Regions from separate parts of the Paraclostridium dentum genome, predicted to be linked through region 3. Evidence: a T-box and tRNA genes for the amino acid it is inferred to sense, from the RefSeq annotation. Region 3 holds a T-box; the other regions hold tRNA genes.
What was found. The T-box of region 3 lies ahead of ileS (isoleucine--tRNA ligase). A T-box ahead of a tRNA ligase gene usually reads a tRNA of that ligase, here a tRNA-Ile.
Positions count from the first base shown of each region.

Region 1 (5,791 bases), 610 kb from region 3:
CAATATGCTAGTGTGGCTCAACGGTAGAGCAGCTGACTTGTAATCAGCAGGTTGTAGGTTCGATTCCTATCACTAGCTCCAACGTGGAGGATTTCCCGAGCGGCCAAAGGGGGCAGACTGTAAATCTGTTGTCAGTGACTTCGGTGGTTCGAATCCACCATCCTCCACCAACTTAATAATTTGCGCGGATGTGGCGGAATTGGCAGACGCACCAGACTTAGGATCTGGCGCCTATGGCGTGGGGGTTCGACTCCCTTCATCCGCACCAAATTTAAATAATGTGGGTGCATAGCTCAGCTGGATAGAGCAACGCCCTTCTAAGGCGTGTGTCCGGGGTTCGAATCCCTGTGCGCTCACCACATTCATAGGGGATTCGCCAAGTCGGTAAGGCATAGCACTTTGACTGCTACATGCGTAGGTTCGAGTCCTGCATCCCCTGCCAAGTAAATAAAATGATCCATTAGCTCAGTCGGTAGAGCACCTGACTTTTAATCAGGGTGTCCCGCGTTCGAGTCGCGGATGGATCACCAATGGAGAGGTGTCCGAGTGGTTTAAGGAGCTGGTCTTGAAAACCAGTGACTCCGAAAGGGGCCGTGGGTTCGAATCCCACCCTCTCCGCCAAATGCCCAGATAGCTCAGTCGGTAGAGCAGGGGACTGAAAATCCCCGTGTCGGTGGTTCGATTCCGCCTCTGGGCACCAAAATATGTGGCGGTATAGCTTAGTTGGCTAGAGCGTTCGGTTCATACCCGAAAGGTCACAGGTTCGACTCCTGTTACCGCTACCAATATAAAAACAAATGTGGACCTTTAGCTCAGTTGGTTAGAGCGCCCGGCTCATAACCGGTAGGTCCGGGGTTCGAGTCCCTGAAGGTCCACCATTTTTTGTTTAAAATATTATTTAGTTAGATATCGAGGTGTAGCGCAGTTTGGTAGCGCACATGGTTTGGGACCATGGGGCCGGGGGTTCGAGTCCCTTCACCTCGACCAATATATGGTGGGTATAGCTCAGTTGGTTAGAGCGCCAGATTGTGGCTCTGGAGGTCGTGAGTTCGACTCTCATTATCCACCCCAGTAAGGCGACATAGCCAAGTGGTAAGGCAGTGGACTGCAACTCCTTGATCCCCAGTTCGAATCTGGGTGTCGCCTCCATAAAAAAATTGAATGCCGAAGTGGCGGAACTGGCAGACGCACAGGACTTAAAATCCTGCGGGACTTACCTCTCGTACCGGTTCGATTCCGGTCTTCGGCACCATTATAATAAAACATCGCGGGGTGGAGCAGTTGGCAGCTCGTCGGGCTCATAACCCGAAGGTCGCAAGTTCGAGTCTTGCCTCCGCAACCATTAAAATTATATAAGGCCCATTGGTCAAGCGGTCAAGACACCGCCCTTTCACGGCGGTAACAGGGGTTCGATTCCCCTATGGGTCACCAATTAAATATGCGGGTGTAGCTCAATGGTAGAGTTCCGGCCTTCCAAGCCGGCTGTGAGGGTTCGATCCCCTTCACCCGCTCCAGAATAAATATGGGACTATAGCTCAGCTGGGAGAGCACCTGCCTTACAAGCAGGGGGTCACAGGTTCGAGCCCTGTTAGTCCCACCAATTGCGGCCTGGTAGTTCAGCTGGTTAGAATGCCAGCCTGTCACGCTGGAGGTCGAGGGTTCGAGTCCCTTCCAGGTCGCCAAAATAATTAAATACGCGGGAATATGGCTCAGTTGGTAGAGCAATTGACTGTTAATCAATGGGTCACAGGTTCGAGTCCTGTTATTCCCGCCAACTTAATTAAAAATAAATAAACTAATAATGTGGGAATATGGCTCAGTTGGTAGAGCAATTGACTGTTAATCAATGGGTCACAGGTTCGAGTCCTGTTATTCCCGCCAATACGCTAGTGTGGCTCAACGGTAGAGCAGCTGACTTGTAATCAGCAGGTTGTAGGTTCGATTCCTATCACTAGCTCCAACGTGGAGGATTTCCCGAGCGGCCAAAGGGGGCAGACTGTAAATCTGTTGTCAGTGACTTCGGTGGTTCGAATCCACCATCCTCCACCAACTTAATAATTTGCGCGGATGTGGCGGAATTGGCAGACGCACCAGACTTAGGATCTGGCGCCTATGGCGTGGGGGTTCGACTCCCTTCATCCGCACCAATTGTACTATGCGGGAATAGTTCAGTGGTAGAGCGCAACCTTGCCAAGGTTGAAGTCGCGAGTTCGAATCTCGTTTCCCGCTCCAAATAAAATAATGTGGGTGCATAGCTCAGCTGGATAGAGCAACGCCCTTCTAAGGCGTGTGTCCGGGGTTCGAATCCCTGTGCGCTCACCACATTCATAGGGGATTCGCCAAGTCGGTAAGGCATAGCACTTTGACTGCTACATGCGTAGGTTCGAGTCCTGCATCCCCTGCCAAGTAAATAAAATGATCCATTAGCTCAGTCGGTAGAGCACCTGACTTTTAATCAGGGTGTCCCGCGTTCGAGTCGCGGATGGATCACCAATGGAGAGGTGTCCGAGTGGTTTAAGGAGCTGGTCTTGAAAACCAGTGACTCCGAAAGGGGCCGTGGGTTCGAATCCCACCCTCTCCGCCAAATGCCCAGATAGCTCAGTCGGTAGAGCAGGGGACTGAAAATCCCCGTGTCGGTGGTTCGATTCCGCCTCTGGGCACCAAAATATGTGGCGGTATAGCTTAGTTGGCTAGAGCGTTCGGTTCATACCCGAAAGGTCACAGGTTCGACTCCTGTTACCGCTACCAATACAAAGTGGACCTTTAGCTCAGTTGGTTAGAGCGCCCGGCTCATAACCGGTAGGTCCGGGGTTCGAGTCCCTGAAGGTCCACCACTTTTATCATTTTAAGAATTACTTCGAGGTGTAGCGCAGTTTGGTAGCGCACGTGGTTTGGGACCATGGGGCCGGGGGTTCGAGTCCCTCCACCTCGACCAATTATGGTGGGTATAGCTCAGTTGGTTAGAGCGCCAGATTGTGGCTCTGGAGGTCGTGAGTTCGACTCTCATTATCCACCCCATAAAAGTTGATCCATTAGCTCAGTCGGTAGAGCACCTGACTTTTAATCAGGGTGTCCCGCGTTCGAGTCGCGGATGGATCACCATTTTTTTATATATTGAAAAATGGCGACATAGCCAAGTGGTAAGGCAGTGGACTGCAACTCCTTGATCCCCAGTTCGAATCTGGGTGTCGCCTCCAATATAATAATGCGCCTATAGCTCAACTGGATAGAGTGTCTGACTACGAATCAGAAGGTTAGGGGTTCGAGTCCCTTTGGGCGCACCATAAATAAATATACGGGATTATAGCTCAGCTGGGAGAGCACCTGCCTTACAAGCAGGGGGTCACAGGTTCGAGCCCTGTTAATCCCACCAGTGTAAAACATCTAATTTGAATAAATTAGATGTTTTTTTATTGCTAATTTTAGGAAAGCTTTATCTATTGTCAAAATAAGATTAAAGATGTAATATATACATTAAAAAGACATAGATAGGTATATCTAAAGTTATTTTTGGCAAGATTCTAGGTAAATAATAAATTTGTTGGAGGAATTTTTATGCCTAGAAAAAAAACTTTAAAATATGATATAGAGAATAAAAAAATTATAAAAGAAATAAAGGCAGCACAATTAGAAATTAAACATGCGGAGAATTTTTTTCAATTTGTAAATGACCCTGAGTTAGTTGATGTAGCTATATATGATTTAGAAGCTAAAAAATCAAAATACTCATATTTAATAAGGGTTGCAAAAGAAAAAGGAATTAAAAATTCTTTGGAAGAGTGTTTAATTGAATCATTGGCTAAATAATTAACACAGGATGAGGAGAATTATATATGTACATATTATTCGGTAATGAAATTGTAGATAGTGAAGAAATTAAATCATTAATAGAGAATGAAAGTCCATTTAGAGTGGATAAAGATTTAAGCAAAGGATCTAAAAGAGAAGATATTATTGCATTCCAAATTAGTGTAGATATTGAAGAGTTAAATGAAATAATAAAAGAAGAATATGAATTAAGTGAAATGGAAACAGAAGATTTATTTGATGAATATATGACTTTAGCAGATGAAATCGGTGTAGATTTAGAAGAATTAATGCCAGAAGGAGCTATTCTTAATGTTAGATCATATAAGTGGGATAATTCAGAAGATAGAATAAAAGCTGTTGTGGCAATAACTCATGAAGAAGTTGGAGAAATGAAACTAAGAGATATAACTAAAAGATTATTAAGTCAAGTTGATTAATTCATAAATTTAATAATTAAAGTGGTCTATGATTTTAAATGACTACTTTAATTATAATATTATGTTATTTTTATTTAAATAATATAATATTAAAAACACTGTATTATGTGTAAATTTCAACATAAAACTCAAAAATAATAAAAAAATAAAATTAAATTTTAAAAAAGTGTTGACGATGTTAAATTAAGATGGTATAGTATTACTTGTCCTTAAGAAAAGGGCAAAATAAAAATGAACTTTGAAAATTAAACAGTAGGTTAATTATAAAAATTCTTTTTTTAAGAATTAAACACAAACAACCAAGCCAGATATTCAGATAATGATTAGCTGAGCGATGGACAACTTTTTAAATTATATTTGAGAGTTTGATCCTGGCTCAGGATGAACGCTGGCGGCGTGCCTAACACATGCAAGTCGAGCGATCTCTTCGGAGAGAGCGGCGGACGGGTGAGTAACGCGTGGGTAACCTGCCCTGTACACACGGATAACATACCGAAAGGTATACTAATACGGGATAATATATGAAAGTCGCATGGCTTTTGTATCAAAGCTCCGGCGGTACAGGATGGACCCGCGTCTGATTAGCTAGTTGGTAAGGTAATGGCTTACCAAGGCAACGATCAGTAGCCGACCTGAGAGGGTGATCGGCCACACTGGAACTGAGACACGGTCCAGACTCCTACGGGAGGCAGCAGTGGGGAATATTGCACAATGGGCGAAAGCCTGATGCAGCAACGCCGCGTGAGCGATGAAGGCCTTCGGGTCGTAAAGCTCTGTCCTCAAGGAAGATAATGACGGTACTTGAGGAGGAAGCCCCGGCTAACTACGTGCCAGCAGCCGCGGTAATACGTAGGGGGCTAGCGTTATCCGGAATTACTGGGCGTAAAGGGTGCGTAGGTGGTTTTTTAAGTCAGAAGTGAAAGGCTACGGCTCAACCGTAGTAAGCTTTTGAAACTAGAGAACTTGAGTGCAGGAGAGGAGAGTAGAATTCCTAGTGTAGCGGTGAAATGCGTAGATATTAGGAGGAATACCAGTAGCGAAGGCGGCTCTCTGGACTGTAACTGACACTGAGGCACGAAAGCGTGGGGAGCAAACAGGATTAGATACCCTGGTAGTCCACGCCGTAAACGATGAGTACTAGGTGTCGGGGGTTACCCCCCTCGGTGCCGCAGCTAACGCATTAAGTACTCCGCCTGGGAAGTACGCTCGCAAGAGTGAAACTCAAAGGAATTGACGGGGACCCGCACAAGTAGCGGAGCATGTGGTTTAATTCGAAGCAACGCGAAGAACCTTACCTAAGCTTGACATCCCACTGACCTCTCCCTAATCGGAGATTTCCCTTCGGGGACAGTGGTGACAGGTGGTGCATGGTTGTCGTCAGCTCGTGTCGTGAGATGTTGGGTTAAGTCCCGCAACGAGCGCAACCCTTGCCTTTAGTTGCCAGCATTAAGTTGGGCACTCTAGAGGGACTGCCGAGGATAACTCGGAGGAAGGTGGGGATGACGTCAAATCATCATGCCCCTTATGCTTAGGGCTACACACGT
Region 1 covers NZ_CP183813.1:3,119,868-3,125,658, forward strand. Annotated here, with positions in the region: tRNA gene ACN6I1_RS14725 (tRNA-Asn) at 1-2, shown strand, start outside; tRNA gene ACN6I1_RS14730 (tRNA-Thr) at 7-81, shown strand; tRNA gene ACN6I1_RS14735 (tRNA-Tyr) at 86-170, shown strand; tRNA gene ACN6I1_RS14740 (tRNA-Leu) at 185-268, shown strand; tRNA gene ACN6I1_RS14745 (tRNA-Arg) at 283-359, shown strand; tRNA gene ACN6I1_RS14750 (tRNA-Gln) at 367-442, shown strand; tRNA gene ACN6I1_RS14755 (tRNA-Lys) at 455-530, shown strand; tRNA gene ACN6I1_RS14760 (tRNA-Ser) at 533-621, shown strand; tRNA gene ACN6I1_RS14765 (tRNA-Phe) at 625-700, shown strand; tRNA gene ACN6I1_RS14770 (tRNA-Met) at 709-785, shown strand; tRNA gene ACN6I1_RS14775 (tRNA-Ile) at 802-878, shown strand; tRNA gene ACN6I1_RS14780 (tRNA-Pro) at 911-987, shown strand; tRNA gene ACN6I1_RS14785 (tRNA-His) at 995-1,071, shown strand; tRNA gene ACN6I1_RS14790 (tRNA-Cys) at 1,076-1,149, shown strand; tRNA gene ACN6I1_RS14795 (tRNA-Leu) at 1,164-1,252, shown strand; tRNA gene ACN6I1_RS14800 (tRNA-Met) at 1,267-1,342, shown strand; tRNA gene ACN6I1_RS14805 (tRNA-Glu) at 1,357-1,431, shown strand; tRNA gene ACN6I1_RS14810 (tRNA-Gly) at 1,441-1,514, shown strand; tRNA gene ACN6I1_RS14815 (tRNA-Val) at 1,525-1,600, shown strand; tRNA gene ACN6I1_RS14820 (tRNA-Asp) at 1,606-1,682, shown strand; tRNA gene ACN6I1_RS14825 (tRNA-Asn) at 1,699-1,774, shown strand; tRNA gene ACN6I1_RS14830 (tRNA-Asn) at 1,806-1,881, shown strand; tRNA gene ACN6I1_RS14835 (tRNA-Thr) at 1,886-1,960, shown strand; tRNA gene ACN6I1_RS14840 (tRNA-Tyr) at 1,965-2,049, shown strand; tRNA gene ACN6I1_RS14845 (tRNA-Leu) at 2,064-2,147, shown strand; tRNA gene ACN6I1_RS14850 (tRNA-Gly) at 2,158-2,232, shown strand; tRNA gene ACN6I1_RS14855 (tRNA-Arg) at 2,246-2,322, shown strand; tRNA gene ACN6I1_RS14860 (tRNA-Gln) at 2,330-2,405, shown strand; tRNA gene ACN6I1_RS14865 (tRNA-Lys) at 2,418-2,493, shown strand; tRNA gene ACN6I1_RS14870 (tRNA-Ser) at 2,496-2,584, shown strand; tRNA gene ACN6I1_RS14875 (tRNA-Phe) at 2,588-2,663, shown strand; tRNA gene ACN6I1_RS14880 (tRNA-Met) at 2,672-2,748, shown strand; tRNA gene ACN6I1_RS14885 (tRNA-Ile) at 2,758-2,834, shown strand; tRNA gene ACN6I1_RS14890 (tRNA-Pro) at 2,859-2,935, shown strand; tRNA gene ACN6I1_RS14895 (tRNA-His) at 2,942-3,018, shown strand; tRNA gene ACN6I1_RS14900 (tRNA-Lys) at 3,027-3,102, shown strand; tRNA gene ACN6I1_RS14905 (tRNA-Cys) at 3,124-3,197, shown strand; tRNA gene ACN6I1_RS14910 (tRNA-Arg) at 3,208-3,284, shown strand; tRNA gene ACN6I1_RS14915 (tRNA-Val) at 3,298-3,373, shown strand; gene ACN6I1_RS14920 (DUF2508 family protein) at 3,556-3,807, shown strand; gene ACN6I1_RS14925 (hypothetical protein) at 3,834-4,247, shown strand; rRNA gene ACN6I1_RS14930 (16S ribosomal RNA) at 4,601-5,791, shown strand, end outside.
Region 1: it encodes a tRNA-Ile, which carries the amino acid that the T-box ahead of ileS (isoleucine--tRNA ligase) is inferred to sense. The anticodon was not compared.

Region 2 (5,791 bases), 450 kb from region 3:
CCAACTTAATGCTGGCAACTAAAGGCAAGGGTTGCGCTCGTTGCGGGACTTAACCCAACATCTCACGACACGAGCTGACGACAACCATGCACCACCTGTCACCACTGTCCCCGAAGGGAAATCTCCGATTAGGGAGAGGTCAGTGGGATGTCAAGCTTAGGTAAGGTTCTTCGCGTTGCTTCGAATTAAACCACATGCTCCGCTACTTGTGCGGGTCCCCGTCAATTCCTTTGAGTTTCACTCTTGCGAGCGTACTTCCCAGGCGGAGTACTTAATGCGTTAGCTGCGGCACCGAGGGGGGTAACCCCCGACACCTAGTACTCATCGTTTACGGCGTGGACTACCAGGGTATCTAATCCTGTTTGCTCCCCACGCTTTCGTGCCTCAGTGTCAGTTACAGTCCAGAGAGCCGCCTTCGCTACTGGTATTCCTCCTAATATCTACGCATTTCACCGCTACACTAGGAATTCTACTCTCCTCTCCTGCACTCAAGTTCTCTAGTTTCAAAAGCTTACTACGGTTGAGCCGTAGCCTTTCACTTCTGACTTAAAAAACCACCTACGCACCCTTTACGCCCAGTAATTCCGGATAACGCTAGCCCCCTACGTATTACCGCGGCTGCTGGCACGTAGTTAGCCGGGGCTTCCTCCTCAAGTACCGTCATTATCTTCCTTGAGGACAGAGCTTTACGACCCGAAGGCCTTCATCGCTCACGCGGCGTTGCTGCATCAGGCTTTCGCCCATTGTGCAATATTCCCCACTGCTGCCTCCCGTAGGAGTCTGGACCGTGTCTCAGTTCCAGTGTGGCCGATCACCCTCTCAGGTCGGCTACTGATCGTTGCCTTGGTAAGCCATTACCTTACCAACTAGCTAATCAGACGCGGGTCCATCCTGTACCGCCGGAGCTTTGATACAAAAGCCATGCGACTTTCATATATTATCCCGTATTAGTATACCTTTCGGTATGTTATCCGTGTGTACAGGGCAGGTTACCCACGCGTTACTCACCCGTCCGCCGCTCTCTCCGAAGAGATCGCTCGACTTGCATGTGTTAGGCACGCCGCCAGCGTTCATCCTGAGCCAGGATCAAACTCTCAAATATAATTTAAAAAGTTGTCCATCGCTCAGCTAATCATTATCTGAATATCTGGCTTGGTTGTTTGTGTTTAATTCTTTTAAAAAGAATTTATATAATTAACCTACTGTTTAATTTTCAAAGTTCTTAAATATGTTTAAGTATATTTCTTAGATGGTAGCGGTAACAGGAGTCGAACCTGTGACCTTTCGGGTATGAACCGAACGCTCTAGCCAACTAAGCTATACCGCCACAGTTATATAAATGGTGCCCAGAGGCGGAATCGAACCACCGACACGGGGATTTTCAGTCCCCTGCTCTACCGACTGAGCTATCTGGGCATTTCTGGTGGGCCTAGCTGGACTCGAACCAGCGACCTCACGCTTATCAGGCGTGCGCTCTAACCACCTGAGCTATAGGCCCCCAATTGGTCGAGGTGGAGGGACTCGAACCCCCGGCCCCATGGTCCCAAACCACGTGCGCTACCAAACTGCGCTACACCTCGATATAATCTTATTTATATAATTGTTTTAGTGGCAGGGGTGGAGGGACTCGAACCCCCGGCGCACGGTTTTGGAGACCGACGCTCTACCAACTGAGCTACACCCCTATGCATTTTTTGGTGGACCTTCAGGGACTCGAACCCCGGACCTACCGGTTATGAGCCGGGCGCTCTAACCAACTGAGCTAAAGGTCCACTTTATTGGTCGAGGTGGAGGGACTCGAACCCCCGGCCCCATGGTCCCAAACCACGTGCGCTACCAAACTGCGCTACACCTCGACAATCACTGGCGGAGAAGGAGGGATTCGAACCCTCGCACCGGTTAACCCAGCCTAATCCCTTAGCAGGGGATCCTCTTGAGCCACTTGAGTACTTCTCCATATTAATTTGGCGGAGAGGGTGGGATTCGAACCCACGGCCCCTTTCGGAGTCACTGGTTTTCAAGACCAGCTCCTTAAACCACTCGGACACCTCTCCATTGGTGATCCATCCGCGACTCGAACGCGGGACACCCTGATTAAAAGTCAGGTGCTCTACCGACTGAGCTAATGGATCATTTTATTTACTTGGCAGGGGATGCAGGACTCGAACCTACGCATGTAGCAGTCAAAGTGCTATGCCTTACCGACTTGGCGAATCCCCTATGAATGTGGTGAGCGCACAGGGATTCGAACCCCGGACACACGCCTTAGAAGGGCGTTGCTCTATCCAGCTGAGCTATGCACCCACATTATATGTTATTCTGGAGCGGGTGAAGGGGATCGAACCCTCACAGCCGGCTTGGAAGGCCGGAACTCTACCATTGAGCTACACCCGCATATTTAATTGGTGGAGGATGGTGGATTCGAACCACCGAAATCGTCGATAACAGATTTACAGTCTGCCCCCTTTGGCCGCTCGGGAAATCCTCCACGTTGGAGCTAGTGATAGGAATCGAACCTACAACCTGCTGATTACAAGTCAGCTGCTCTACCGTTGAGCCACACTAGCATATTGGCGGGAATAACAGGACTCGAACCTGTGACCCATTGATTAACAGTCAATTGCTCTACCAACTGAGCCATATTCCCGCGTATTTAATTATTTTGGCGACCTGGAAGGGACTCGAACCCTCGACCTCCAGCGTGACAGGCTGGCATTCTAACCAGCTGAACTACCAGGCCGCAATTGGTGGGACTAACAGGGCTCGAACCTGTGACCCCCTGCTTGTAAGGCAGGTGCTCTCCCAGCTGAGCTATAGTCCCATGTGTTTATTCTGGAGCGGGTGAAGGGGATCGAACCCTCACAGCCGGCTTGGAAGGCCGGAACTCTACCATTGAGCTACACCCGCATATTTAATTGGTGACCCATAGGGGAATCGAACCCCTGTTACCGCCGTGAAAGGGCGGTGTCTTGACCGCTTGACCAATGGGCCTTATATAATTTTAATGGTTGCGGAGGCAAGACTCGAACTTGCGACCTTCGGGTTATGAGCCCGACGAGCTGCCAACTGCTCCACCCCGCGATGTTTTATTAAAATGGTGCCGAAGACCGGAATCGAACCGGTACGAGAGGTAAGTCCCGCAGGATTTTAAGTCCTGTGCGTCTGCCAGTTCCGCCACTTCGGCACATCACCTAGCTACGTCCTACTCTCCCAGGCAGCTTCCCACCAAGTACCATCGGCGCTAAAGAGCTTAACTTCTGTGTTCGGAATGGGAACAGGTGTATCCTCTTTGCTATAATAACTAGATTATGTTGTTCTGTTTTGAACAAGTATTATATTAACATTTTAATTAAAAAATGTCAATATATTTTTTTAAAGATATTTAAGTAAAGTAATATCCTAGAGTTAGCACCCTGAAAACTGAATAACATTTATTAAGATTAAATAATCTTGGTCAAGTCCTCGATCTATTAGTATCGGTAAGCTACATACATTGCTGCACTTACACCTCCGACCTATCAACCAGGTAGTCTTCCTGGGATCTTACCCTTACGGTGGGAAATCTTATCTTGAAGTTGGCTTCGCGCTTAGATGCTTTCAGCGCTTATCCATTCCGTACATAGCTACCCAGCCATGCCCTTGGCAGAACAACTGGTACACCAGAGGTACGTCCATCCCGGTCCTCTCGTACTAAGGACAGGTCTCCTCAAATTTCCTACGCCTGCGACGGATAGGGACCGAACTGTCTCACGACGTTCTGAACCCAGCTCGCGTACCACTTTAATGGGCGAACAGCCCAACCCTTGGGACCTACTACAGCCCCAGGATGTGATGAGCCGACATCGAGGTGCCAAACCTCCCCGTCGATGTGGACTCTTGGGGGAGATAAGCCTGTTATCCCCAGGGTAGCTTTTATCCGTTGAGCGATGGCCCTTCCATGCGGAACCACCGGATCACTAAGTCCGACTTTCGTCCTTGCTCGACCTGTATGTCTTGCAATCAAGCTCTCTTCTGCCTTTACACTCTACGCACGATTTCCGACCGTGCTGAGAGAACCTTTGAGCGCCTCCGTTACTCTTTGGGAGGCGACCGCCCCAGTCAAACTGCCCACCTGACAGTGTCCCAATACCTGATTCAAGGTATCTGGTTAGAATCTCAGTACTACAAGGGTGGTATCCCAAGGATGGCTCCACCGAGACTGGCGTCCCGATTTCATAGCCTCCCACCTATCCTGTACATGTAGCACCAAAATTCAATGTCAAGCTACAGTAAAGCTCCATGGGGTCTTTCCGTCCTGTCGCAGGTACCCGGCATCTTCACCGGGATTACAATTTCACCGAGTCTGTTGTTGAGACAGTGCCCAAATCGTTACGCCTTTCGTGCGGGTCGGAACTTACCCGACAAGGAATTTCGCTACCTTAGGACCGTTATAGTTACGGCCGCCGTTTACTGGGGCTTAAGTTCACTGCTTCGGATAAATCCTAACAGATCCCCTTAACCTTCCAGCACCGGGCAGGCGTCAGCTCCTATACATCGTCTTGCGACTTAGCAGAAACCTGTGTTTTTGGTAAACAGTCGCTTGGGCCTATTCTCTGCGGCCACCTCGGGCGTTAACCCTAACGTGGCACCCCTTCTCCCTAAGTTACGGGGTCATTTTGCCGAGTTCCTTAACAACAGTTCTCTCGCTGGCCTTAGGATACTCTCCTCACCCACCTGTGTCGGTTTGCGGTACGGGCACCTTTAATCTCGATAGAAACTTTTCTCGACAGTGTGAAATCAGCTACTTCGCTACTTAATTTCGCTCCCCATCGTACCCCAGCATTATCATGGCGGATTTGCCTGCCTTGACTGCCTCAGTACTTAGCCACACATAACCAACAGTGTGGTTAGCTTATCCTACTGTGTCATTCCATCTCTCAAACGATTATCGGTGGTACAGGAATCTCAACCTGTTGTCCATCACCTACGCCTTTCGGCCTCGGCTTAGGTCCCGACTAACCCAGGGCGGACGAACCTTCCCCTGGAAACCTTGGGTTTACGGCCCGTGGGATTCTCACCCACGTCTCGCTACTCATGCCAACATTCTCACTCCTATACTGTCCACACGTCCTTACGGTCATGCTTCAGCCTGCATAGGAAGCTCCCCTACCTATCATAAATGATATCGTAGCTTCGGTAGTAAGTTTTAGCCCCGGTAATCTTCGGCGCAGGATCACTCGACCAGTGAGCTATTACGCACTCTTTAAATGAGTGGCTGCTTCTAAGCCAACATCCTGGTTGTCTATGCAATCCCACATCCTTTACCACTTAACTTACATTTAGGGACCTTAGCTGACGATCTGGGCTGTTGCCCTCTCGACTATGAATCTTATTACCCACAGTCTGACTCCCAAGTATAAAATAACGGCATTCGGAGTTTGATAATCTTCGGTAAGCGCAATGCCCCCTAGGATATTCAGTGCTCTACCTCCGTATTTCTCAACCTTGAGGCTAGCCCTAAAGCTATTTCGGGGAGAACCAGCTATCTCCGAGCTCGATTGGAATTTCACCGCTATCCACAAGTCATCCCCGAGCTTTTCAACGCTCGTGGGTTCGGACCTCCACGAAATTTTACTTTCGCTTCATCCTGCTCATGGATAGGTCGCTCGGTTTCGGGTCTACGACAGCAAACTTAACGCCCATTTAAGACTCGCTTTCACTACGGCTCCATACCTTAAGTACTTAACCTAGCTTACTATCGTAACTCGTTGGCCCGTTCTACAAAAAGTACGCGGTCACACATATAAAGTGC
Region 2 covers NZ_CP183813.1:2,956,568-2,962,358, forward strand. Annotated here, with positions in the region: rRNA gene ACN6I1_RS13765 (16S ribosomal RNA) at 1-1,102, opposite strand, end outside; tRNA gene ACN6I1_RS13770 (tRNA-Met) at 1,251-1,327, opposite strand; tRNA gene ACN6I1_RS13775 (tRNA-Phe) at 1,341-1,416, opposite strand; tRNA gene ACN6I1_RS13780 (tRNA-Ile) at 1,422-1,498, opposite strand; tRNA gene ACN6I1_RS13785 (tRNA-Pro) at 1,504-1,580, opposite strand; tRNA gene ACN6I1_RS13790 (tRNA-Trp) at 1,610-1,685, opposite strand; tRNA gene ACN6I1_RS13795 (tRNA-Ile) at 1,696-1,772, opposite strand; tRNA gene ACN6I1_RS13800 (tRNA-Pro) at 1,780-1,856, opposite strand; tRNA gene ACN6I1_RS13805 (tRNA-Ser) at 1,865-1,956, opposite strand; tRNA gene ACN6I1_RS13810 (tRNA-Ser) at 1,966-2,054, opposite strand; tRNA gene ACN6I1_RS13815 (tRNA-Lys) at 2,057-2,132, opposite strand; tRNA gene ACN6I1_RS13820 (tRNA-Gln) at 2,145-2,220, opposite strand; tRNA gene ACN6I1_RS13825 (tRNA-Arg) at 2,228-2,304, opposite strand; tRNA gene ACN6I1_RS13830 (tRNA-Gly) at 2,321-2,394, opposite strand; tRNA gene ACN6I1_RS13835 (tRNA-Tyr) at 2,404-2,488, opposite strand; tRNA gene ACN6I1_RS13840 (tRNA-Thr) at 2,493-2,567, opposite strand; tRNA gene ACN6I1_RS13845 (tRNA-Asn) at 2,572-2,647, opposite strand; tRNA gene ACN6I1_RS13850 (tRNA-Asp) at 2,664-2,740, opposite strand; tRNA gene ACN6I1_RS13855 (tRNA-Val) at 2,746-2,821, opposite strand; tRNA gene ACN6I1_RS13860 (tRNA-Gly) at 2,834-2,907, opposite strand; tRNA gene ACN6I1_RS13865 (tRNA-Glu) at 2,917-2,991, opposite strand; tRNA gene ACN6I1_RS13870 (tRNA-Met) at 3,006-3,081, opposite strand; tRNA gene ACN6I1_RS13875 (tRNA-Leu) at 3,096-3,184, opposite strand; rRNA gene rrf (5S ribosomal RNA) at 3,190-3,306, opposite strand; rRNA gene ACN6I1_RS13885 (23S ribosomal RNA) at 3,451-5,791, opposite strand, start outside.
Region 2: it encodes a tRNA-Ile, which carries the amino acid that the T-box ahead of ileS (isoleucine--tRNA ligase) is inferred to sense. The anticodon was not compared.

Region 3 (5,791 bases):
GCTAACAAAATAGATCATGAAAATATAAATAATGTGTCTATGGAAGCTCTATCTATGGGGATGAGCAATGACTTTGAGATAGCTATTGAAGAAGGAGCAACATTTGTTAGAGTTGGAACTTCTATATTTGGACAAAGAAACTATAATAAAAAATAATGAATATATATAATGGAGGATGTTAATAATGGGAAATGGTTTCATAGGTAAGATAAAAGATTGGATGACAGATGAAGTAGAAGACGAGTTTATGGATGAAGAGATAGAAGAGATTGAGGAAGAAGTAGAGATATCAGAAGATTTAAGTAATGGAGTTGGATCTATATCTCAACCTAAAAGCAATAAAATAGTAAATATACATACAGCAGGACAAATGAAAGTTGTCATAGTAGAACCAAAGAAATATGAAGAGGTTACATCTATAGCTGATCAATTAAAACAAAGAAGAGCTGTAATAGTTAATTTAGAAAATTTAGATGATGCAGTTACTCGTAAATCTATATTTGACTTTATGAATGGAGCTGTATATGTTTTAGATGGAAGTATACAAAAAGTATCTAAGGCAATATTTATATTAGCACCTAATAATGTAGATATAGATGCTAACATGAAGAAAGAGTTAGAAAGTAAAGCTTTTTTTCCATGGCAAAATAAATAAATAAAAAGGAGTAAGAATTGAAATGATAGAATACTCTTTATTAGTTTTAACAGACATAGTTCAATTTGCGATTGTAATAAGAGCATTAATGTCATGGATTCCAGGAGCTACACAGTCAAAAATCTATGATATTATAGGTATGCTAACAGAGCCTATAGAAGGGCCTATAAGAAACTTTATGTTTAGATATATTGAAGGTCCAATAGATTTTTCTCCAATAATTGCGCTATTTGTACTTCAATTTTTAAGAATGTTAATAATAAATATATTTTAAAATATTAGAAGTAGGTTAAATTATGGACAAGGTATCATTAACAAATCATATTAAAGATATAGATTTAAAAAATAAGATGTTTAAGGTAATAGATAAAGCATATTCTTGTATCAAAAGCTATGATATTAAGTATACTGATTTTCTAAATCCTTATGAAATAAAAAATTCTATATCAATATTAAATAGTTTCGACGATATAAAATATAGGGTTGATGGAGGCTTTGAAGAAGCTGAAAGAAGAGTTATTACTATATTCCCTTATTATATGGAATATGAAGATGTACAATCACCTATAAAAGTGTTACAAATAGAGGGCAATTTTAAATTTAAAGAGATAAAGCATAAAGATTATTTAGGTTCTTTACTGGGTCTAGGTATAAAAAGAGAAAAAATAGGGGATATAAATATACATGATAACTTTTGTCAGGTTATTGTAAGTAAAGATATCTCAGATTTTATTATTATGAATTTAGAAAAAGTTGCTAGAAATAGTGTTAAGGTAAAGGAAATTCCCGAAGATGATATAGCATATTCCAAACCTAAATACAAAGAAATATCATTAACTGTATCATCACAAAGATTGGATTGCTTGATAAGTGGGATATACAATATTTCTAGACAAGAAAGTTTGAAGCTTATAAATACAGAAAAAGTTTTTGTTGATTATGAAAAAATAATATCTACATCAAAAACTATAGAACGGGATGCTCTTATATCAGTAAGAGGTAAAGGTAGAGTGATAATAGCCGATATAGGAGATATAAGTAAAAAAGGAAAAACAAAAGTAAAAGCAAAATTAATAATATAGGAGGGGAATACATGCTAACTCCAGTGGATATTGAAAATAAAGAATTTAAAAAAGGTATACGTGGATATAGAGAAGATGAAGTAGATGAATTTTTAGATCTAATAAAAGAAGACTTCGAAAACGTATATAGAGAAAACCTGGAATTAAAAGATAAAATAAGAATGTATCAAGAACAAATAAGTAAGTTTGAAAACATAGAAGAAACATTAAAGGCAACACTTATAACAGCTCAAACTGCAGCTGAAGATACATGTAGTGCTGCAAATAAAAAAGCTAAGATAATAGTTGAAGAGGCTGAACTTAGATCAAGACAAATAATAGGACAAGCTAATAATAGAGTTATTGAAATAAGAAAAGAATATGATTCTATAGTTAAAGAGTTCAAGATATTTAGAAATAAATTTAAATCATTATTAGAAGATGAAATTAGAAGTGTTGATGATATTTTCTCAGATATAGATGAAAATGGAGTTCAAAGAATAGCTGAGCTTCAAAAAGAATTATCAGATGCTTTAGAGTAAAAATATATTGACTATTTGAATAATTTATTATAAAATTTCATACATATAAACTAATATTATAATAAATGCTATGATGGAGAGAGTAGTTTTTAGATAATTTCACAGAGAGTTGGAGAAGCTGAGAACCAATAAATTTATAAAAATGAAGATCACTCCTAAGCTGCAGGCTGAACGATTAATCTATTAAGCTGAGCCGGTTAAATACCGTTATATTGAAAGAGTGTTACAAATGTAGTGTAATCATATACATTTGTAAAATTAGGGTGGTAACGCGAGTAATAACTCGTCCCTTTCCAGGGACGGGTTTTTTTGTGTGAAAAATAAAATTAAAGGAAGGTGGATTTTAATGGCTAAATTTAAGTCGTTAGTAGATTCTTCTGTAAAAGAAGCTGAAGCTAAAGTATCTGATTACTGGAATGACATAAATATGTTAGAAAAAACTTTAGAAAAAGGAAAAGATGATCCTAGTTTTGTATTCTATGAAGGGCCTCCAACTGCAAATGGAAACCCAGGAATACACCATGTTATAGCTAGAACTTTAAAAGACTCTGTTTGTAGATATAAAACTATGAATGGATATCAAGTAAAAAGAAAAGCTGGATGGGATACACACGGATTACCAGTAGAAATACAAGTAGAAAAAGAATTAGGTTTATCTGATAAGCAACAAATAGAAGCTTATGGATTAGACAAATTCAATAAAAAGTGTAGAGAGTCTGTTTTCACATTTGAAAAACAATGGAGAGACATGACTGAAAGAATGGCTTATGAAATAGACTTAGATAATCCGTATATAACTTTAGATAATAATTATATCGAGTCTGTATGGTGGATATTAGATAAGTTCAACAAAGAAGGATACGTATATGAAGGTCATAAAATACTTCCATACTGTCCAAGATGTGGAACAGGTCTTGCATCACATGAGGTTGCACAAGGATATAAAGAAATAAAAAATAATACAGTAATAGCTAAGTTCAAGAGAAAAGATGCTGATGAATATTTCTTAGCATGGACAACAACTCCTTGGACATTACCATCAAATGTTGCTTTAACAGTAGGTGCTGAAATAGACTATATAAAAGTTAAGCAAAATGACGAAATATACTATGTTGCTAAAGCTTTAGCTAATAAAGTTTTAGGCGAAGATTATGAAGTTATAGAAGAGTTAAAAGGTAAAGATTTAGAGTACGTTGAATATGAACAATTAATGCCATTTGTTGAAGCAGATAAAAAAGCATTCTTTGTTACTTTAGGTGACTATGTAACAACAGAAGATGGTACAGGAATAGTTCATACAGCACCAGCGTTTGGTGAAGATGACTACAACTTAGGAAGAAAATACGATTTACCAGTGTTACAACCAGTTTCAGAAGCAGGTAAGTTTACAACTACTCCATGGGAAGGCAAATTTGTAATGGAAGATGGTGTAGACGTTGAAATTATAAAATGGTTACACGGAGAAAATAAATTATTCAGCAAAGAAAAGGTAGCTCATAACTATCCTCACTGCTGGAGATGCCAAACTCCACTTTTATACTATGCAAAACCAAGCTGGTATATAGAAATGACTAAGTTAAAAGATCAATTAATAGCAAACAACAAAACTGTTGAATGGTATCCAGGTTTCGTAGGAGAAGGAAGATTTGGTAACTGGTTAGAAAACTTAAATGACTGGGCTATATCTAGAAGTAGATATTGGGGAACACCATTAAACGTATGGAAGTGTGAATGTGGTCATAAAGAATCTGTAGGGTCAAGAGAAGAGCTTGCTAACAAAGCTATAGAAGATATAGATCCAAAAACTATAGAATTACACAGACCATATGTAGATGACATACACTTTAAGTGTGATAAGTGTGGAGGAACTATGACTAGAGTAACAGACGTTATAGACTGTTGGTTTGATAGTGGTTCTATGCCATTTGCACAACATCACTACCCATTTGAAAATAAAGAAAACTTTGATGAATTATTCCCAGCAGATTTTATTTGTGAAGGTATAGATCAAACTAGAGGATGGTTCTATTCATTACTTGCTATATCTACTTTTGTTACAGGTAAAGCTCCATATAAGAGAGTTTTAGTTAATGACTTGGTACTTGATAAAGAAGGTAAGAAAATGAGTAAATCAAGAGGAAACACAGTAAATCCTTTTGAATTATTTGATCAATATGGAGCAGATGCATTAAGATGGTATTTATTATATGTATCTCCACCATGGACTCCAACAAGATTTGATGTAGATGGATTAAAAGAGGTTCAAAGTAAATTCTTAGGAACTATGAAAAATGTATATAACTTCTTCACATTATATGCAAATACAGATAATATAAATCCATCAGAGTTTTTCGTTGAATATAAAGATAGACCAGAATTAGACAGATGGATATTATCTAAATTTAACAACTTAAAGAAAGAAGTAGAAGAAAACTTAGAGATATTTGAATTAAATAAAACTGTTAGAATGGTTCAAGAATTTATAAATGAAGATTTATCTAACTGGTATATAAGACGTTCAAGAAGAAGATTCTGGGCAACTGAATTAACAGAAGATAAAAAATCAGTTTATAATACAACTTATGAAATATTAACACAACTTTGTAAGTTAATAGCTCCATTTACACCATTTATAGCAGAAGAAATATATAGAAACTTAACTAATGAAACTTCAGTTCACTTAGCTACTTATCCTAAAGCTAATTTAGATTTAATAGATAATAATCTAGAAGAAAAAATGGATTTAGTTAAAAACTTAGTTACATTAGGAAGAGCATCAAGAGAAGCTACTAGAATAAAAGTTCGTCAACCTATACAAAAAGTATTAGTAGATGGAAAATATGAAGGTACTATAAGTGATGTTGTTGACTTAATAAAAGAAGAACTTAATGTTAAAGAAGTTATATTTGCCAAAGATTTAGGGGAATATATGAACTTTACATTAAAACCAAACTTCAAAGTTTTAGGACCTGTGCTTGGAGCTAAGATGAAATTCTTTGCTGGAGCATTAAATAAACTTGATGCAAGTGAAGTTGTACCTAAATTAGAAGCTGGGGAGTCTATAAGTGTAGATATAGATGGAGAAGAATTTAAGTTTAATAAAGATCATGTATTAATAAATATATCAGCTAAAGAAGGTTTTAATGTTACTATGGAAAACAACCTATTTGTAATATTAGATACAACTTTAAATGAGACTTTAATAAACGAAGGATATGCTAGAGAATTTATATCTAAAGTTCAACAATTAAGAAAATCTAATGACTTTGATGTTTTAGATAATATAGATATTGATTACTGTTCAGATGATGAAATAGCAAATGCTATAAATGAATACTCTGAATATATAAAATCAGAAACTTTAGCTTTAAACATAAATAGAGTTGTTGATGAAACTATAGAAAAACATAACTTAAATGATCACATGACAGGTATAAAAGTTACAAGAAAATAGTTTAAATTGAAGAAGCTGTACTCAAATAGTAGTATGAATAGGATAAATATATAAGTTTTGCTTCCAAAGCTAAAAAGAA
Region 3 covers NZ_CP183813.1:2,505,832-2,511,622, reverse strand. Annotated here, with positions in the region: gene ACN6I1_RS11660 (YggS family pyridoxal phosphate-dependent enzyme) at 1-156, shown strand, start outside; gene ACN6I1_RS11655 (cell division protein SepF) at 185-655, shown strand; gene ACN6I1_RS11650 (YggT family protein) at 678-929, shown strand; gene ACN6I1_RS11645 (RNA-binding protein) at 952-1,737, shown strand; gene ACN6I1_RS11640 (DivIVA domain-containing protein) at 1,749-2,258, shown strand; T-box leader at 2,320-2,552, shown strand; gene ileS (isoleucine--tRNA ligase) at 2,605-5,712, shown strand.